3 regions of the Pseudoalteromonas sp. Z1A2 genome follow, and region 1 is predicted to be linked to each of the others. Evidence: predicted binding sites of a transcription regulator. Region 1 holds the regulator's gene; each other region holds the start of a gene.
What was found. Region 1 encodes LexA, which represses DNA repair genes until DNA is damaged. Its sites were predicted from a motif close to TACTGTATNNNNATACAGTA; they were not measured.

Region 1 (6,963 bases):
GGTTCAAATGGTCGGCCTGTTATGCCATTGAAGCTTTGCTGCTCGTTATTACTAAAGACAGTAATAAGTGGTGTAGTTAAGAAGTTCTCAAAAATTATTTGTGTTGGATTAACCACCTGAGAGGCAATATCGTCAAGGGAAGCAATATAATCAGCCTGCGTAAATGGATTATTAAGAGTGCGTGTTGCAAGATGCTTCCCATGAACTTTATCAAGAGGGATTGCACTCATAATTAAACCACCTAGTAACCATGCTAAAATTTGTAGTGCTAATAAATAACCTAACCATTTATGTAACTTGCGAGCATGCTTAAATATTTTTTTATTCATGTTTTAGTCTTATTATTTTTAGAGGCTAGTTTATTACATTAATAGGATAAGTTACTGCGACATTTTGTCGCAGTTTAAACTATAGCTTACTGTAATCATTTAAAAATAAAAAAGATTACACTTAAATTCCTAACATGACTTATCTGTTTAATTGAGCTAGATGTTTGATATCCAGCTAGCTTTAAATGCTAAAAAATACTTAAAAGCTACGAAATATCCATATAAAGTGGTTAATAGAGCATAGTTGATTTGGTATAACGGTAAAACTGCGTTAAAGTTTGCAATGAAATTATTAGAGGATAAATACGAAACGATGTCGGAAATTCAATTTTTAAATGTAGATCTTGAGCTTGAATCAAAGCAAGATATTAGTTTGCTAGTGGCGGACTTGAAAAAAGTCGCGACGATTTTACATTATGACAAAGACGAATACCGTCAACTAGCACGTATTGAAGCTACAGGTGAGGTGAGCACACCTGATAAAGCCATAAACCATATATGTGAGCTTATTGAATCGTGTTCGCGTAACGCGCTAAAGCAATGGTTAAGTTGTTCACGTAGAACGTTTGATATTGGTTTTGAATCAGGGACTTCTCCTAAGTGCTTTAATCAAGCCTTAGATGCAGATACATTATTGCGTATATCTGCGATTGGTGCGGGTATGGAAATTACCATTTACCCAATCGAAAAGTAACTATCTTCGCTCTACGACTGCTGCGGTCATTTTTGATACGCAGCACAGCTCATTGCGGCTATTTGTAATTTTTATTTCCCATACTGAACTACGTTTGCCAATATGAAACGCTCTAGCCGTTGCTGTTAAAGTGCCGTTGCGAGATGCTTTTAAATGACTTGCGCTAATTTCCTGCCCTACACAGTAAAATTTAGTAAAATCGACAACAAAGTTAGCGGCATAGCTGGCAACTGTTTCGGCAAGTACAACGTTAGCACCGCCGTGAACCATCCCCATTGGGTTATGATGCTCAGGAATTGCCGGCATTGTGGCAACCAAATAATCATCGCCAATTTCTGTGACTTCTATCCCCATAGTTTTCATTAATGTTCCTTGGCCATTAACGCCTTGCTCTAACTGCTTGCACAGCTCTAAGGTGATGGGCTGGTACCAAATACTCATAATGTCTCCTTTGCATTTTTAATCATTTATAAACTCAGCTTTAGTTATATCCCTAAAATGTACACAAGTGAAATTACTTTAGCTATTTTAAGGCTTAATTTAAATTTGCGATTTTTATTTAACTGTATATACTCACAGTTAAATGTACTGTATGGAAAACCAGTTGTATGCGACCATTAACGAACCGCCAAGCTCAAATACTCGAACTAATTAAAGTTTTTATTAAAGACACTGGTATGCCTCCTACACGTGCTGAAATAGCGCAAACATTAGGTTTTAAAAGTGCCAATGCTGCTGAAGAACATTTAAAAGCACTTGCTAAAAAAGGCGCAATTAAAATGAAACCAGGTGCAAGCCGTGGTATTCAATTAATTGAAGAAGAAGAGCCAGAACAATTAGGTTTACCGCTTATAGGGCGTGTTGCTGCTGGTTCACCTATTTTGGCGCAAGAGCACGTTGAAAGTCACTGCAAAATCGATCCATTAATGTTTAAACCGGCTGCAGATTTTTTACTACGCGTTAACGGTATGAGCATGAAAGATATTGGTATTATGGATGGTGATTTACTTGCTGTACATCGTACTCAAACCGCTGAAAATGGACAAGTTGTTGTTGCTCGCCTAGACGAAGACGTAACTGTAAAACGTCTTGAGAAAGCGGGTCGTAAAGTATTACTTCATGCTGAAAACGACGATTTTGACTCTATTGAAGTAGATCTTGAGAATGAGTCTTTTAATATTGAAGGCTTAGCCGTTGGCGTTATAAGAAACGCTGATTGGATGTGACTTTAAAAATAGCTTTTAAACAAGCAGCTTTATAAATGCGTACTAATTAGTACGCATTTTTGTTTTAAAATTTGTACTAAAAAATAGGGCGTAAACAGCCCACTGACTATTTAAGCTGTAAACTTTTTTGCACTTATATTTTCCCCCTCCGAATGCGTTAAACCCCTTTGTTTTGCTCATATTTTGAACTTTCTGTTGCCCAGTTGATTACCGATTTTTTATTAATTATTCAATATCACCTGATTGTTTTTTATACTAAAACTTGCTTGTTGTTCGTTTTTTAGCTAATTGTTAATGTGCTGAGCTAATAATAACTCACAGCTTTTTAGTTTTGAGAACACACAATATACACAAACTCGTTGTTGGCGCAGCAAAACCAATCAATATTAAATAAGATTGGCTAAAAAAATAAAAATAACGAATTGGCGTTTAAGCCGTATGCCTCTTCGCTTTGCATTCGCAATAGCATCAAAGGAGCCGTCACATGGGTAAACTGACCTCTACCTTGTGGCTTATATTATGTGTTTTTTCGCACCCAGTTTTGGCTAACAGCCAATACAATATGCGCAAAGGCGTAACCGATATAAGCAATAATGTATATCAGCTGCACATGACCATATTTATAATATGTTGTGTGATTGGGGTGATAGTGTTCGCAATTATGTTTTGGGCACTTATTCATCACCGTAAATCTAAAGGGGCTGTACCTGCCCAATTTCACGAAAGCACTAAAGTAGAAATACTTTGGACTGCAATTCCGTTTGTTATTTTAATTGCTATGGCAGTACCAGCCACTAAAACCCTTATTGCAATGGAAGATGCCAGCAAAGCTGATCTCACTATTAAAATTACGGGTTCGCAATGGAAATGGCATTATGAATATATGGGCGAAGATGTAGAGTTCTACTCTATTTTATCTACCCCGCAAGATGAAATAGCGAATCTTGCAGATAAAAACCCTAACTACTTACTTGAGGTTGATAAGCCTCTTGTACTGCCAATAAATCAAAAAGTACGATTTTTAATGACTTCTGATGATGTTATTCACTCTTGGTGGGTACCTGATTTTGCAGTTAAAAAAGATGCGAACCCCGGCTTTATAAACGAAACATGGACGAACATAAACGAAGAAGGTACTTACCGAGGCCAATGTGCTGAGTTGTGTGGTAAAGACCATGGCTTTATGCCCGTTGTGGTGATCGCTAAATCTGAAGCTGATTTTAAAACATGGCTTGCAGATGCAAAGCAGGCTAAACAAAAAGCAGCATTAGCAGATGCCGCATTACTTGATAAAACCCTCCCAAAAGAAGAATTAATGACTTTAGGCGAACAAGTATATATGGCTAATTGTGCTGCATGTCATCAACCTACTGGCATGGGGTTACCGGGTGTATTTCCTGCACTTAAAGGTAGCCCGATAGTGCTTGGCGATATAAAAGATCACATTGATGTAGTTATCCATGGACGACCCGGTACGGCAATGCAAGCATTTGCCAAACAGTTATCTATAAAGCAATTAGCTGCGGTTATTACTTATAAACGTAATGCGTGGGGTAATGATACGGGTGATGTTATTCAACCGAGTCAAATACAGGCAGCACTTGATGCCAAAGTGGAGGCGAACTAATGAGTAGCATAGTAGAACAACCTAACGCCAATGAAGCTCATCATGCTCATCACCCAGCTAAAGGTTTTAAACGCTGGCTTTACACAACTAATCATAAAGATATAGGTAGTTTATATTTAATTTTTTCGCTGACCATGTTCTTAATTGGTGGTGGAATGGCCATGGTGATCAGGGCTGAATTATTTCAACCAGGTTTACAGTTGGTCGATCCTCACTTTTTTAATCAAATGACCACAGTGCATGGTTTAATTATGGTGTTTGGTGCGGTTATGCCCGCCTTTACAGGCCTTGCTAACTGGATGATACCACTCATGATTGGCGCGCCAGATATGGCATTGCCAAGAATGAATAACTGGAGCTTTTGGATTTTACCGTTTGCGTTTTTAATCCTATTGGCATCGTTATTTATGCCTGGTGGGGGGCCTGCATTTGGTTGGACTTTTTATGCACCACTGTCCACAACATACAGTAATGATAATACTGCATTGTTTGTATTTGCCGTACATATTATGGGAATTAGCTCAATAATGGGCGCAATCAATGTGATTGTAACCATAGTGAACTTACGTGCCCCCGGCATGACATGGATGAAGTTGCCCTTATTTGTATGGACGTGGTTAATTACTGCCTTTTTATTAATAGCCGTAATGCCAGTGCTTGCAGGGGCTGTCACTATGGTACTTACCGATAAGTATTTTGCTACCAGCTTTTTTGATGCTGCAGGCGGTGGCGACCCGGTGATGTTCCAACACATTTTTTGGTTTTTTGGTCACCCTGAAGTATACATAATGATTCTTCCTGCCTTTGGCATTATATCTACAATAGTACCTACCTTTTCTCGTAAAAAACTTTTTGGCTATGCCTCAATGGTATACGCCACATCCTCTATAGCACTATTGAGCTTTATTGTTTGGGCTCATCATATGTTTACCACTGGGATGCCGGTCGCTGGCGAGTTGTTTTTTATGTACGCGACCATGCTTATATCGGTACCTACTGGAGTAAAAGTATTTAATTGGGTTGCCACAATGTGGAAAGGCTCAATAACTTTTGAGGTGCCAATGCTTTTTAGTATTGCGTTTATTGTGCTGTTTACCTTAGGTGGCTTTTCGGGATTGATGCTGGCAATTACACCTGCTGATTTTCAATATCACGATACTTATTTTGTAGTGGCGCATTTTCATTATGTATTAGTAACAGGGGCTGTATTTTCGATAATGGCAGGGGCTTATTACTGGCTGCCCAAATGGACAGGCAACATGTTTAATATCACGTTAGCTAAATGGCATTTTTGGCTATCGCTGGTGAGTGTGAACGTACTGTTTTTTCCTATGCATTTTGTGGGGCTTGCCGGTATGCCGCGTCGAATTCCCGATTACGCTCTTCAATTTGCCGACTTTAACGCAATCATAAGTATTGGTGGGTTTGCCTTTGGCTTATCGCAATTGTTGTTTGTAGCTGTGGTAATTAAATGCGCGCGTGGCGGTGATAAAGTGCCTGCAAAAGTATGGGAAGGGGCAGAAGGCCTTGAGTGGGAAGTTGACTCTCCAGCGCCATATCATACTTTTTCTACGCCGCCGGTTATTAAGTAATGACACACGCACCGCTACTCAAACGTTTGGTACTTATTTGCATAGGCATGTTTGCCTTTGCCTTTGCTTTAGTACCTTTATATGACGTGTTTTGTGATGTAACAGGGCTTAATGGGAAGCCTTCGCTTGAGCAAGCAGAGCAAAGTACACAAATAGTACAAAACCGAGAAGTTGGCGTTAGCTTTACTACTCACGCACAAAGTGGTGCACCGTTTGAAGTTAAATCAAAAGAATACAGTGTAGTGGTAAAACCCGGTGCAATGCGTGAAGTAATGTTTAGTGCTAAAAATAATAGCAATCTGGATAAAGTAATGCAGGCTGTACCATCAGTCTCGCCAGGTAAAGCGGCAAAGTATTTACATAAAATAGCTTGTTTTTGCTTTGATCAGCAACCTCTAAAAGCAGGGGAAGAGCTTGAATTTAAATTACTTTTTTATGTTGATACCGCATTGCCAAGCGACATTGAAGAATTAACTTTATCTTATACCGTATTTGATATTAGTGAACAGCTGGTGGCAAGTAATAACTAGCTTTTTAAACTAGTGTGAAACTAGGAGTAAATAAAATGAATCAAGAATATGAGCATTATTACGTACCAGAGCAAAGCCCGTGGCCTATTGTAGGTGCTGTTGCATTGTTTTTTATTGCAGTAGGGGCGGGCTTGACTGTTATGAGTGTAGGTAAAGAAGGTGGTAGCGGGGTTTATCTGCTTTATGCCGGTATTGCTGTGCTTGTGTATATGTTGTTTAGCTGGTTTAAAAATGTAATTAGTGAATCGGACCAAGGTTTGTACTCAGCACAAATGGATCGCTCTTTTAGACAAGGTATGAGCTGGTTTATTTTTTCTGAAGTTATGTTTTTTATGGCCTTTTTTGGTGCGCTTTTTTATGCACGCGTATTGTCGGTACCTTGGCTTGGAGGTGCAGGCAATAATGCAATGACTAACGAGGTATTATGGCCTACTTTTGAAGCCGTTTGGCCGCTTGTTTCAACACCTGCTGGCGAAACTACTCAAGCTATGGGCTGGCAAGGCTTACCACTTATAAATACCTTAATACTGCTTACTTCCTCAGTTACTTTACATTTTGCCCACGTAGCGATGGAAAACAATAAACGCACTCCACTTAAGGTTTTTTTAGGCGCTACTATTTTATTGGGCGTTTGCTTTTTAGGGTTGCAAGTTGAGGAGTACATGCATGCATATAATGACCTTAATCTAACGCTAGATGCGGGTATTTACGGTAATACGTTTTTTTTATTGACTGGTTTTCATGGCATGCATGTAACGCTAGGAACCGTACTTTTATTTGTAATATTTTTACGGATATTAAAAGGGCACTTTACTAAAGATAAGCACTTTGCTTTTCAAGCAGCTGCTTGGTATTGGCACTTTGTTGATGTGGTGTGGCTGTGTTTGTTTGTATTTGTATATGTGCTGTAGCGTTTATTGGCGAATTATTTGCTTTAATAAAACCAAGTTTAAGCGCTGCAATAA
Region 2 (6,963 bases), on a different contig from region 1:
GTGCAAAAAACATCATTAGTAAAAAGCAAATACCTACAACTACAGCCGTTAAGCCAGTACGTCCGCCAACAGAAACACCAGCAACCGATTCTATATACGATGTAGTCGTAGACGTGCCTAGCATCGCACCTGCAATTGTTGCTGAGCTGTCAGCACTTAGTGCGCGTCCTAAACGAGGCATGTTACCTTTTTCATCAGCTAAACCAGCTTTTTGAGTGACCGCAACTAATGTACCCGAAGTATCAAAAAGATCGACAAACAAGAATGCAAAAATAACACTCATCATTGATATATCAAAAGCGGCGGCAAAATCTAATTGCATAAAAGTAGGCATTATTGATGGTGGCATAGCCATAACACCGTGAGATTCAACTAGCCCTAAACTTAGTGCAATGCCAGTCACTAATAAAATACTAATAAGTACACCGCTTTTAAAATCGCGGTATAAAAGCGCTGCAATTACAAAAAAGCTTAATATAGCTAATAATGGGCCTGGGGAAGTAATGTCGCCCAATTGCACTAATGTTGCTGGGCTTGAGACAATAATACCTGCATTTTTAAGGGCAATTAAGGCTAAAAAAGCACCTATACCTGTTGCGATAGCTCGCTTGAGCACCAGAGGTATGGCATTAATAATCCATTCTCTGACTTTAAATAAGCTTAAAAATAAAAATATACAACCCGACATAAAAACAGCCCCTAATGCGGCTTGCCAGGTATAACCCATTCCTAATACGACGCCATACGTAAAAAAGGCATTTAGTCCCATGCCAGGCGCTAATGCTAATGGATAATTAGCCCACAAACCCATTATAAAACAGCCTATCGCAGCTGCTATACAGGTAGCTACAAATGCAGCCCCTTGGTCCATCCCTGCCTCAGCAAGCATAGCCGGGTTTACAAATACAATGTATACCATAGTGATAAAGGTAGTTAGGCCAGCAACGCATTCGCGTTTAACTGTTGAGTTATTTTCGCTGAGTTTAAATAAGGCTTCAAACATAATAAACTTGTGATAGTAAAAAGTGACGAGATTTTAACATAAAAATTATCTTTTACAGGACATTTTACCTTGCTATATACTAAACTGTTAAAGTAGTTAAAATAATAAATGAACCAATATGCTTAAAACAACACCTTGTGAGCAAGACTTAGAGCAACAGCTAGACAACATTTTAGGTTTTGTTACTCAACCAGAAAGCAGCCCCGCGCCCATTGATAATAAAAAAGATGAGCAAAGTACTATTAATAAAGCCCTATATTATTTAAAAAATAATCAAGCTCCATTGGCTGTAAAATGGATGCGCCTTGCTGCAATGGCAGGAAACCATAGAGCCCAGTTTTATTTAGGTTTATTTTTTGTAAAAGGTGAAGGCGTGCCACAAAGTGTATTTCATGCTGTAGCGTGGTTGAGCTTAGCGAGTAGCCAAGGATACGCACCTGCCACTGCAGCGGTTACAGATATACGCAAACATATCGAAACTAAGCGATTTAAAGATGCTCAATGTTATGCAGCAAGTTTGTACGAACAAATTCACCAACTCCAGTTTTCTCATATGATCCCTCGCACGAGTGAAGACACATAAACCAACTAAGTTATAAGTACTGTATACAGTGTTGAAAAATACTGTATATAGTTACAAAGATACTCCTACACAGTATAAAACCCACAAATTAAAACATTACTCAAAAATTTATTTTTGAAATACCCCCTCAAAAACAAGCCTATAACAAGTTGATTAATAAATAATTATAGATTTAAAAATAAAAAACAATGATCAAAGGCTGAATAACTGTACAAATAAATAGCATAAAATGCTTGCACGAAAGCACTGTATAAACTACTGTATAGGAATACTGTATAAAAACCCAGTGAGTGAAATTATGTTACAGCCTATTACCGTAAGAACAGTTAAAAGTTACCAACAAGACGAGCAAAGCGATTGCGTAAATTTGATCCAAATTGAAGATGAAATTTCAGCGACCTTTGAGCTTTTAAAAGTATTACACCAATACAATAGCTCTAATGCATGGACGTTACTAATTGCGCCAGATCATGTACCGAGCAAAGCTTTACTTGACTCATGCTCTATTGATACAAGCAAATTACTTGTTATTAGACAGAAGCACCTAGTAAATTTAGAGTATGTATTAAATTCTGCGTTACATAATGGAAACTTTGCAGCGGTAATTACCTGGACCGATATAGTTAATAACCAACTACTTACAAATCTATCGTTCGATTTAAGTAAAACGAATACAAAACTATACTGTTTTACTAAAAACGCTCAAACAACAGAGATACCACTCGCTCAATAAGCTTGTTAAACTAATGTTTTAGATTCTGTATTATTATTATGACTTCACTCAATACCACATTATGTTTTTGCAGCAGTGGGCACAATTATGCCGATTGCTGCGAGCCGCTTCACTTATCTGTAAAGCAAGCTGACACTCCTGAACAACTTATGCGCTCACGATTCAGTGCTTATGTTATTAAAAATGCAAAATATGTTTATCAAACCTACGCAAAAGAAAAACAAGCTGAAAACCCGGTTAAAGAAATCAATGATTTTGCTAACAGCTGTCGATTTATAAATCTTGATTTAATTGACTCAAGCCATGATGGCGATACTGGAACTGTAGAATTTAAAGCCCAATATTTTTATCAAAACTTATTTTGTGAGCTTCACGAAAAGTCGCAGTTTATTAAAGAAAACACTCAATGGCGTTATTTAGATGGCACTATATATCCTGTTGAAGATATTAAAGTAGGCAGAAATGATAACTGCCCATGCGGTAGCAATAAAAAGTACAAAAAATGTCATAGCATGTAATAAATAATCTTATTTAATATTTATCACCTAAAAGGTGTTTTTAAGTGGCAGAGTGATTTATTAGCTAATTAAACTTAAAAACACACTTTGTTACGCCCTTGCATTTTAGACTCATACATTTTTTCATCTGCGATCTGCAACGTGTTTTTGTTATTTACGTATGGTTGTAGGGTTGCACCGCCAATACTAATAGTCACAAAATCATATTCTGAATATTTGTGTAATATTTCTAAATCGGCCACATTCTGTTTAATTTTATCAGCAACACAAATTGCACCTTCAGTGCTTGTATGCGGTAGAACAACTACAAACTCTTCGCCGCCATAACGCGCAACAAAATCGGTTGGCCTTTGCAAACTATTAGTAATAGTTTGTGCTACTAGGTTTAACACCGTATCCCCCTGCACATGACCATAGATATCATTGTATTGCTTAAAATAATCTATATCGATGAGTAATAATGCATAGTCAACTTTTTCTCGTAAGGCGCTTCGTTCCATTTTAGAAAAATGTGCATCAAAATAACGGCGATTGAATACTTTAGTTAAATCATCTAAAAATACTTTTTGATTGAGTAAGTCGTGTTGTAATTTTAACGTTATATGGGCACGAACCCTTCTAAATAGTGTTTCTTTTATAATCGGCTTTTTAATAAAATCAACAGCTCCGGCTTCCCAACACTCTTCTTCTTCGTTTTCAAAGGATGTAACAAAAATAACTGGGATATCCTGTGTTTCAGTATTATTTTTTAATTTTAAACATGTATCAATACCACTCATTCCACCCATACTAATATCGAGTAGGACTATATCGGGTACATTTACATTACAAATTTCAATTGCTTCTTCACCACTTCCAGCTGTTGTCACATTAAAATGCTCAGATAATATTTTTTTCAATACGATTAAGCTTAATAACTGATCGTCAACTATAAGTACTTTAGAATTCTTTAAACTTAGTTTTAATTGATGGTCAGAGTAATTTATTGGCATAGTAAAAATGTTTTGTTTTTTTAATTAAAAACAGCCTATAGCATCACATTTTGTTATGCAAATGTTAATTAACAGGGGTTCTACTTATTGGTTACTAATAAAAATGCTTTTTAGTAAATCTTTATTGCATAAAAACAAAAAATGAGCCACTTGGGCTCATTTTATAACTTTGAATACTTAATTTAGTTAAGTATTATTCGTCATCATCTAAATCTAATTGCTGACGTTGAGCAGGTCGAGCTAAAATCTCTACGTAGAAAGAGGTCAAACCTTGCTTTTCAATTTCGCCAATTTGGTTACTTAATTCAGCAACGTGCACAACTTGCGCATCTTCAGCTGTGTTACCAAACTTACAGTCAAATGCCCAATAGTCAGCATCTTCAGGTAGCGTTTTATTACGCTCTCTTTTCAAATATTTTTTCACTTCGTGCTTTGCAGCATCAACCATACGAGGGTATTTGATTTTCTCGTGATTTAGCGTGAATGTTTTCTTCATTACGTTCCTAATTACCTTGGTTTAATGATAATGGCATTTCATGTCATACCATTTGACGCCATTATAGCAATTGCATTTAATTTTTGGATGCTTTTTTTTCATTAAATCAATTATTAGCAAATATATAAAGCAGACCCGTTATAAAGCATATATTAACTGATGATTATTACAATCATATATCACACCGCAATAAGCTGAAGTGGTTGATGTATTGCATCATTATTAAGGCTGTCGTAAAAAGCAGCTGCATCTATAGGAGGATTAGCAAGTTGTGTTTGTTCGCTTTTAATTCTTCTTCTGACAGCAAGCTCACAGTTATCTATTATATTAAGTGGAATATGCTTATCATCATTTCTAATCGCAAGTGGTTCAGGCTTTAAGCACTGTCTTAACTTAATACTTGTCATACCGCAGCGCTCTCCTTCTTGAGATATTAATGATGCATTAAACTGTCCAACCAACATATTGTATTCATCAGGGGCTAAAAGTTGCTTTGGACCTGCGCCTAATTGCTTTCTTAATGCCTCTTCTTCTATAACTAAATTATCTATTTCAGTTTTTGGTAAATGAAATTGGCTAAAGTCAAGTGCGTCATGTGACAGCATCGCTAATAATAGAGAAAATTCGCCACGGCGATTTTCATGCACACTATTATTGAGCCTACTGTTTAACTGACTCTCTGTGATTAACAAATCATCTATTTGCATAGTCTTTAGTCGATTGTGGTAACTGATAGATATTTATCGGCTTTATTTCAATTTTCTTTAGCTTTTTTCTTTACTTAAATACGCAATTTGCTATTATCAGCGCCGTTGCATTGGAGGGGTTCCCGAGCGGCCAAAGGGATCAGACTGTAAATCTGACGGCTCAGCCTTCGCTGGTTCGAATCCAGCTCCCTCCACCACTTTTCTTACCGCTAAGTTAAGTGGGGCCAAATGCAATAAAATTAGTGTGGAGGGGTTCCCGAGCGGCCAAAGGGATCAGACTGTAAATCTGACGGCTCAGCCTTCGCTGGTTCGAATCCAGCTCCCTCCACCACTTCTCTACTATTCCTATATTCCTATATTCCTATATTCCTATATTCCTATATTCCTATATTCCTATATTCCTATATTCCTATATTCCTATATTCCTATATTCCTATATTCCTATATTCCTATATTCCTATATTCCTATATTCCTATATTCCTATATTCAGGTTAACTTCAAAATACCCATTGTAAACTCATGCTATTTTTCTTTAGCCATGTTGATGATGCTTTATAATTAGGAAAAAAACGCTCAACGTGTTGCCAAAAAGCTTTACTGTGGTTTAAGTGACGTAAATGCGCTAACTCGTGGACAATCACATAATCAATAGCATGATAAGGCGCTCCAATTAAATGCAAATTAAATGTTAGCTCTCGCTTACTATTACAACTTCCCCACTTACGCTTATAAATAGCTACTTTTAGACTCGTAGGTAATTCTTCACCCATTTGTGCGCAGAAGTACGCTAAACGCATTTCTATATATGCAGTTAGTTGCTCTTTTAAATATTCTTCAAGAAGTTGCTGATATTTTTGCGAAGTATTTTTAACGCGTGAAGAGTGCGTAATAAGCAAGCTGTCGTTACAGCTTATTACTTCGGACTTATTACCTTGCTTAAATTCTATATTTACAATGCTATCAAAAATTAAAATTTGTTTGTCTTTGAGCGGGTTCTGTCTGCTATCAGCAATATTGTGCTGTTTAGTTAATTGATCATTTACCCACACCTGCTTATCAAAAAGCCATTCTTGAATGTGTTTATTACTAACAAACTGAGGGGCATATACAGTCACCTTCTTGTTATGTACTTTAATGGCAACCGTTTTACGTTTTATACTTTTCTTTAACTGATATTCAAACACTTTCATACTCATTAATGATATTGCTACGAGAAAATTCACCAGCAATTAATAAAACCAAATAAAGTGTACTTTTCGCTTAGTTAAGCCAATTCATTAGTTTTCTTAAGGTTGCTCGATAGAAACTTAAATATGACCATATAAATCGAACTTAGCCCCGTTAAAGGCAATACATTAGAATAAAAAACACCAACTAAAAAACTAATCCCTGATAAATAAAAGAAAACGAAAAGTAATAAATTCGTTATTTTATTCACTTCATTGAATTAACGGTTTATTTATTAATTAATTAGATTAAACTTGATAAATAAAGATTATATTTTGAGCCATTATGTTATCAGCTTTTTTTATCACAGACCAAGATCCTAGCTTAATCATTAATGGCGTTTACGATCCTCTATTAGTTTCAATGTCATTGCTAATTGCTATTTTTGCAGCCTTTTTCACCATTCGACTTATAGATCTCGCAAAAGCAACTCAATTTCCCAGCTACCAACGTTTAGCAAATGTGACCGCTGCTACTGTTTTTTCGGCTGGTATTTGGAGTATGCACTTTATTGGTATGCTTGCCTTTTCACTGTGTACTAATATTGATTATGATCCAACAATCACTCTCCTTTCTTTTATACCAGCATTTATAGCATGTCAGTACGCTGTATCAATGCTAGTAAATAGTAAAGGGAATCTAAAAGTATTGTCGATTTGCTCTGTGTTACTAGGAGCCGGCATTGGCACTATGCATTATAGCG
Region 3 (6,963 bases), on a different contig from region 1:
TAAATCATCAATATCCATACCCATTTGCGCCATACAGCCGGCAAAGGCAGCGGCATTAAACGTTTTATCTGCAACGGCGGAAGCCGCTAATATTTCTAGCGTTTGTTTAAAGTCATCCGCTTGTTGAGCATTACTAAGCTCAGTTTCAAGTTGCTTTGCTAAGTCTTCGTAGCTAGTTTTGCCGTCAATTCTAAGCGATAGACCAAAATGAAAAATATCAACCAACTCTAAAATAACTTGTTCAGTATCTGGTGTTTGTTTTTTCCACCATTTCCAACCATGATGATCCAGCATTTCAGCGCACTCAACCCAAATAGCGCGGTACCATTCGAACCCTTGAGTAAACCATTGCTCATGTACTTTAGTGTTCATGGCGTTTTGCATTTCTAGCATAACTACTAGCTTGTTTAAATTGGCAGACATATTCATTCCTGTCGTTTTTGATTAGTGTAATAGTACAGATAAAGGAAGCTTAACGCATCAGCACTATCTTAATATGTAGTTTACTTTGAGCCGCTAAATTCAGCCCATGAATCAATTAAATCAATGAAATCTTCAAAGCCACAACCACTACTTAAACCATTTTCTTCAAGCGCTAAATCGTCATCTTGATACGCCATTAGGTCTTCGCTGTCTTGATGAAGCGCATGGGCTTCAAATAATGCTTCGTCTTTGGTTAATATTAAATCTATTTCTTGGCCTTTTAGCGTTAACGGCTCATAGCTTGAGCTCACCGATGCAATAAGCGCTTGCACCATAGCTACTTTGTCTTTGCCTATTTCTTCGTTTAGCCAGCGACCAATAATAGCGTGTTCACTACTTATTTTAATACGTAGCCCACTAATAGGGTCGCGAATAAATTGATACTCCATAGGATTTGCCTGTAAATCTTTAATTGCGTAATTATATACGTAAACGCCCGCAAACCACAGGATATATAAAGTAAAATAGCGCCACAAGGGCGCTATTTTATTCAACTTTAAAGCAGTTAACTTCGCGATCTATAACGCGCTGCGTCAATAATCGACCATAAGTAAATAATAGGCACTAGTACAAAACCTACAAGCACATAAATTAGTGCGTAACTTATTATAATAGCGAGTGCAAAAAATATAGCCGCTAAAATACGCCCTTGCACTAACTGCCCTAAACCAGGAAAAAATATATTACATAATGCTGCGATTACGTTACCGCCAGAACCTTGATCTGCCATACTAACCTCTGTATTTATTTGATTTTATAATTATTTACTTACACACTCTATGCCAATTTATTAAAGCTTACAAATCAAATAGTTAAATTAGTCTAGATTTAGAGAGTTAGTAAATTTTGCTAACTTTAGGTCAAATTAGCAATTTTTATTGTGCGTTTACGCTTTTTTGTTTGTTCAAAAAATTATCAAGTTACTCGTTTTTAAGGCTATTTTATAAATAGCTGTTTATAAAAACAGTATTTTATTTAGCCTAACAAAAACACCTGTTATACTGCCCACAATATTGATTAAAAAGGCGTAACGATGGACGTTTCACAATTACTCGATGGCTTAAATGACAAACAACGCGATGCCGTTGCAGCCCCACTACAAAACATGCTGGTATTAGCAGGTGCTGGGTCTGGTAAAACACGAGTGTTAGTTCATCGTATTGCGTGGCTTATGCAAGTTGAGCAAGCATCTGCTTACAGTATTTTTGCCGTAACCTTTACTAATAAAGCGGCTAAAGAAATGCGCAGCCGCGTTGAAGAAACACTAAAAGCCCCTGTAGGTGGTATGTGGATTGGTACGTTCCATGGTTTGTCGCATCGTATTTTACGTGCTCATCACCGTGAAGCTAACTTACCAGAAGCCTTTCAAATTTTAGACTCTGACGATCAACTTCGGATGATCAAGCGCTTATTAAAATCGATGAATATCGATGATAAAAAATGGCCCGCCAAACAATTTGGCTGGTACATCAGCGCTAAAAAAGATGAAGCACTTCGCCCTAAAGATATTCAAGCATACGATATTAACGAGCAAATGATGCTGCGTGTTTACGCCGCCTACCAAGAGGCCTGTGATAGAGCAGGCCTAGTAGATTTTGCCGAAATATTACTACGCAGCTACGAAGTGTTAAAAAATAACCCAACGTTACTGCGTCATTATCAGCAACGCTTTGCACATATGCTCGTAGACGAGTTCCAAGATACAAATACCATCCAATATGCATGGTTAAAGTTACTTGCAGGCGATACAAGCAGTATCATGATTGTAGGCGACGATGACCAAAGTATTTACGGTTGGCGCGGTGCTAAAATCGAAAATATTAAACGATTTTTAACTGACTTTAGCGCAGAAACCATTCGTCTTGAACAAAACTACCGTTCAACTGCAACTATTTTGAAAGCGTCTAATGCATTAATTCAAAATAACTCAGAGCGTATGGGTAAAAGCTTATGGACCGACGGTAACGATGGCGAGCCAATTTCTATTTATGCAGCATTTAATGAATTAGACGAAGCACGCTTTGTAAGTAGCAAACTACGAAGCTGGTTAAATGCAGGGAATGCCCTACAAGATGCAGCAATTTTATACCGTAGTAACGCGCAATCTCGTGTACTCGAGGAAGCCATGCTACAAGAAGGCTTAAAATACCGTATTTATGGTGGTATGCGATTCTTCGAACGACAAGAAATTAAAGATGCGTTGTCGTACTTACGCCTAGTAGGTAATCGTCAAGACGATGCCGCGTTTGAGCGTGTAATTAATACGCCAGCACGCGGTATTGGCGACAAAACATTGAGCCATATACGCGACTGTGCACGAGCAGAATCGTTACCGCTTTGGTATGCCGCAAAAGCAATTGTAGAACAACAGCATTTATCTGGTCGTGCTTCGGGTGCAGTAAGTAAGTTTGTAGAACTCGTTGAACAAATAGAAGATAAAATTAGCGATCTAACTTTGCATGAGCAAGCCAAGTACACAATTCAAACCTCAGGCTTGATGGCAATGTACCAAGCTGAAAAAGGTGAAAAAGGCCGTGCTCGCGTAGAAAACTTAGAAGAGCTAATTAGCGCATGTGACCAGTACGAACTTCCTGAAGACGAAGAATACAGCTCGCCTTTACAAGGCTTTTTAGCCCATACGTCACTTGAGTCAGGTGAAGGACAAGCAGAAGAACACGAAGACGCCGTACAAATGATGACGCTTCACTCAGCTAAAGGCTTAGAGTTTCCGCTAGTGTTTATGGTAGGCGTAGAAGAAGGCATGTTCCCTTCTCAGCAAAGCAACGAAGAGTCGGGTCGCTTAGAAGAAGAGCGCCGCCTTTGTTATGTAGGCATGACACGAGCAATGGATAAGTTATACATTAGCCATGCTGAGAGTCGCCGTTTATACGGGCAAGAGAAATACCATAGCCCATCTCGCTTTTTACGCGAAATCCCTGAAGACTGCGTAGAAGAAATTCGTATTAAAACACAGGTTTCTCGTCCACCTGCCGCCGGGCGTTTTAGCGCATCAGTTAGCCATGCAGCATTTGAAGACAGTGGCTTTAACTTAGGGCAACGAGTTTTGCATGCTAAGTTTGGTGTTGGTACCGTACTTAATTACGAAGGCAGTGGCGCGCAATCTCGCGTACAAGTTAACTTTGACGACCTTGGTAGCAAATGGTTAGTAACGGCTTATGCACGATTACAAGCGGTATAAAACACACCTAAATGAATTAAAACAACAACTAGCTGGCGCGTATCATCGCCAGCTAGTATTAATTACTGGCAGCTCAGCTTGGTGTTGTGAATTACTTAACTCATTAATAGATGAAAACAATACACTTGTTGTATCCAAGCAGTGCGCGATTAAAAATTCGTACTGGCCTACTCGCACACACCAAATTTTAGGGCAAGAATTTGCCCATGCTGTTTACGATGGTTTTAGTGGTTTGCACCCTGATAAACTTGCAGCACTTGCCGGCACCGTTAAAGCAGGCGGTATACTGTTTTTATTACTACCTGAATTAGATGATTTAGCCTCTTGGCAAGATCCCGCATTAAGCACAGTGCAATCACATGGTCACACCATTGACTGTAGTTTATTTAATCAACGTTTCGCGACTATTATTAAACCGTCGCCCGCTTTTCACTTTAGTGAAAAAAATGGCTGTATTAGTAATAACGCTAGCTATGTAATGCATAATAAAATTGATTATGAGCCACAGCAAAACTGTATTGAGCAAATAGTAAAAGTAGCTAACGGCCGTGCCAACAGGCCTTTACTCATTAATGCCGATAGAGGCAGAGGTAAGTCGGCAGCACTTGGCTTAGCCGCGGCAAAACTAACTGATAAAAAAGTAATTATTTGCAGCACTCAGTTTAAAGCGACCCATAGCAGCTTTAAACATTTAGCCCAAGAGTTAAGCCTGCAATACAACGCTGAACATAAACAGCTCGCCAACTTGCACTACGTTGCACCTGACGCGTTATTAAACACACTACCTGAGTGCGATTTACTACTCGTTGATGAAGCTGCAGCAATCCCTGTTCCGTTATTACTAAAAATGCTAGCTCATTATCCTCGTATAGTCTTTGCAAGCACTCTAGTTGGATATGAAGGAAATGGTAGGGGTTATACCATTCGCTTTAGTAACTATATAAAAGCGCACTATAAAGCCTCTAAAGTTGTAACGCTTGATGAGCCACTGCGTTTTGCTAAATACGATCCCCTCGAGAAGCACATTCGCACCTTGCTTGCACTCGATGCAGAATATATAGAGTTAAGTAGTGATCAATTAGAGCAGCCAGTTCATAGCGAAATAACTCAGCAATCCCTTGTAAACAATGAATCTTTACTGCAGCAAGTTATTGCCCTACTTGCACTGGCTCACTATCAAAGTAGTGTCAACGACTTACGCCAACTACTAGACGCACCATCGCAAAGACTATTTATTAGCAAAATTAATAATCAATTAGTTGGCGTATGCTTAATCGCCATAGAAGGTGGTTTAAGTGAAGAACTTGCCCTACAGGTTATAAGTGGAGAGCGCCGTCCGCAAGGACATTTAATGGCGCAAGCACTCTCACAACTTAGCTTTAATAATGACTGTTTAACGAAACTGAGCGCTCGCGTTGTACGAATAGCGATTGATCCGAGTTCCCACAATATAGGACTTGGTAAAAAGTTACTTAGTTATTGCGAATCACAGGTAAAAAGCCAATGTAGTTGGCTTGGTGCAAGCTTTGGCGCAACGGCGCAGTTACTTAATTTTTGGCAAAACCTAGGATTTGATACTGTAAAATTAGGTTATCAACGCGATAAAAGCACCGCTGAACATTCGGCGCTTGTAGTTAAATGCTTAAGCGACAAAAGTACAATTCTTCACCCCCTAAAAAAGCAGTTTAAAATCGATTTCTTTTATGCTCTTTTAACACACTTTAAAACACTAGATTGGCAACTCGTGAATATAATAATTGAAGGATTTAGCGACGAGTTAATAAGCCTAGAGACTCACGAGCGATTAGCGCTGCTCACTAAAAGTAACTTCACTCAATTTAGTATCTCTGCAACTCTTTGGCAGTTACTGAGCCAGTCACCTTCTTATATATCTCAATTAACAGAGTCTGATAAACAACTTTTAATAAAGTTAGTACTTCAAAATGAAAGTAATGAAAAAGTGATTCAACACTTAGGATTATTAGGAAAAAAACAGCTTGAGAATCAATTTAAACGTGCCATAAAAAACCTCACTAGCACCATCTAATAATTTCTAGTTGCCCTATCTCTGTTAAATTTTATCCATCTTTAAGCTATTTATTTAATTTGTTCTATCCTTAAAGCATTAATAGGTAAATTAAGATAAAGGCATGGAATTAATAAACTTTAAAGTGGGCTGCAAAACAATTTCGCTAAAAATACTCGATATTTTATTAACTGAGCGCTTTGACAATAATCTAACAACTTTACCAAACAATAATAAAAGCTTTATTGGTGTTAAAGATTATATGGATACACCAACACCTGTTTTTGATTTAGGTATTATTTTAAATAATATCTCAACCGAACAAAATAATGCGCATGTACTAAAACAACTAAGAATATGGCAAGACAAACTATTAAACTGGTTTAATACCCTTCATAGTAACTTATTAAATAGCTCGGCTTCTATTTCAAATAATGACGCCGAACTACAAGATTTTGTTTTGTTTTACAAAGAATTCAACACCGACAATGAAGACTTAAAATTAACAATGTCTCGGCTTGACGAGCCCTTCCAATCATTACTAGAAACAGCGAAAGCAGCCATAGCAGCCCATAATCAAAGTGATGATAAACACACATCAGCTCTGCTCGACAAAATTAAGCGCAGTAGTCTAATTCAGCTTGAGCGTTTATTTGAATCCGCTAAAGAGCAAATAACCTTAGACTATAAACCTATTATTGTTTTCACCACCAAAGATGGATTAAATCCACATGTTGGTTTATTAGTAGATAAGGTTGAAGATAATATCGACTATAAAAAAGAAGACATAAAGCCACTGGATAAGCTCACTGAGGTTGGTTTTGATCTAGACCCACAAACTAAAAATATGATGCTAGGATTAATCAAGCTCCCCCAAAAGCATAGTGTATTAATTGATCCAAGCGTAATATTTAAACCAGCTCAACTAGAAGAATCTGAAAGTGAAGAAACCCAAGCTTACGGACTATTTTAAATAGCCTTTAGATTTGGCTATAAACTTTAGTACTTAAGTAATGAGCTATTAAGTTCGAGTTATGACTGCAGGACCTCGAGTAAGTAATGTTCGCTATTCCCTTATATTTAAATTTTCCAGAATATCGTGGTTCCCACAGCGGTGGAGAGTCACAGTGAAATGCTACACACTCTTTGCGTCGGGAGTCGCTACGATCGCCCGACCTACGTGATGGGTGTTGATGTGAGTGTGTGTTAATTGCGCGTATTTTACTTTTCTGCAGACGTAAAAAAGCCCGACTAT

Region 2: the regulator LexA is predicted to act here: its motif matches at 1,843-1,862, upstream of GQR47_RS06500 (SulA-like leucine-rich domain-containing protein).
Region 3: the regulator LexA is predicted to act here: its motif matches at 1,433-1,452, upstream of uvrD (DNA helicase II).

The regions. Positions count from the first base shown of each region.
Region 1 is NZ_WTKX01000027.1:13,130-20,092, forward strand. It holds gene GQR47_RS16465 (membrane protein) at 1-329, opposite strand, end outside; gene GQR47_RS16470 (hypothetical protein) at 643-1,023, shown strand; gene GQR47_RS16475 (PaaI family thioesterase) at 1,024-1,464, opposite strand; gene lexA (transcriptional repressor LexA) at 1,632-2,249, shown strand; gene coxB (cytochrome c oxidase subunit II) at 2,734-3,876, shown strand; gene ctaD (cytochrome c oxidase subunit I) at 3,876-5,468, shown strand; gene GQR47_RS16495 (cytochrome c oxidase assembly protein) at 5,468-5,998, shown strand; gene GQR47_RS16500 (cytochrome c oxidase subunit 3) at 6,034-6,909, shown strand; gene GQR47_RS20655 (DUF2909 family protein) at 6,812-6,963, opposite strand, start outside.
Region 2 is NZ_WTKX01000006.1:47,480-54,442, reverse strand. It holds gene GQR47_RS06510 (NCS2 family permease) at 1-1,003, opposite strand, end outside; gene GQR47_RS06505 (SEL1-like repeat protein) at 1,122-1,586, shown strand; gene GQR47_RS06500 (SulA-like leucine-rich domain-containing protein) at 1,885-2,319, shown strand; gene GQR47_RS06495 (YchJ family protein) at 2,358-2,837, shown strand; gene GQR47_RS06490 (diguanylate cyclase) at 2,912-3,829, opposite strand; gene GQR47_RS06485 (DUF6172 family protein) at 4,023-4,325, opposite strand; gene GQR47_RS06480 (VC2046/SO_2500 family protein) at 4,505-5,032, opposite strand; tRNA gene GQR47_RS06475 (tRNA-Tyr) at 5,145-5,229, shown strand; tRNA gene GQR47_RS06470 (tRNA-Tyr) at 5,279-5,363, shown strand; gene GQR47_RS06465 (SprT family zinc-dependent metalloprotease) at 5,531-6,229, opposite strand; gene GQR47_RS06460 (MHYT domain-containing protein) at 6,546-6,963, shown strand, end outside.
Region 3 is NZ_WTKX01000051.1:2,932-9,894, forward strand. It holds gene GQR47_RS19855 (dUTP diphosphatase) at 1-423, opposite strand, end outside; gene GQR47_RS19860 (YacL family protein) at 504-872, opposite strand; gene GQR47_RS19865 (hypothetical protein) at 989-1,213, opposite strand; gene uvrD (DNA helicase II) at 1,517-3,682, shown strand; gene GQR47_RS19875 (GNAT family N-acetyltransferase) at 3,660-5,729, shown strand; gene GQR47_RS19880 (chemotaxis protein) at 5,833-6,681, shown strand.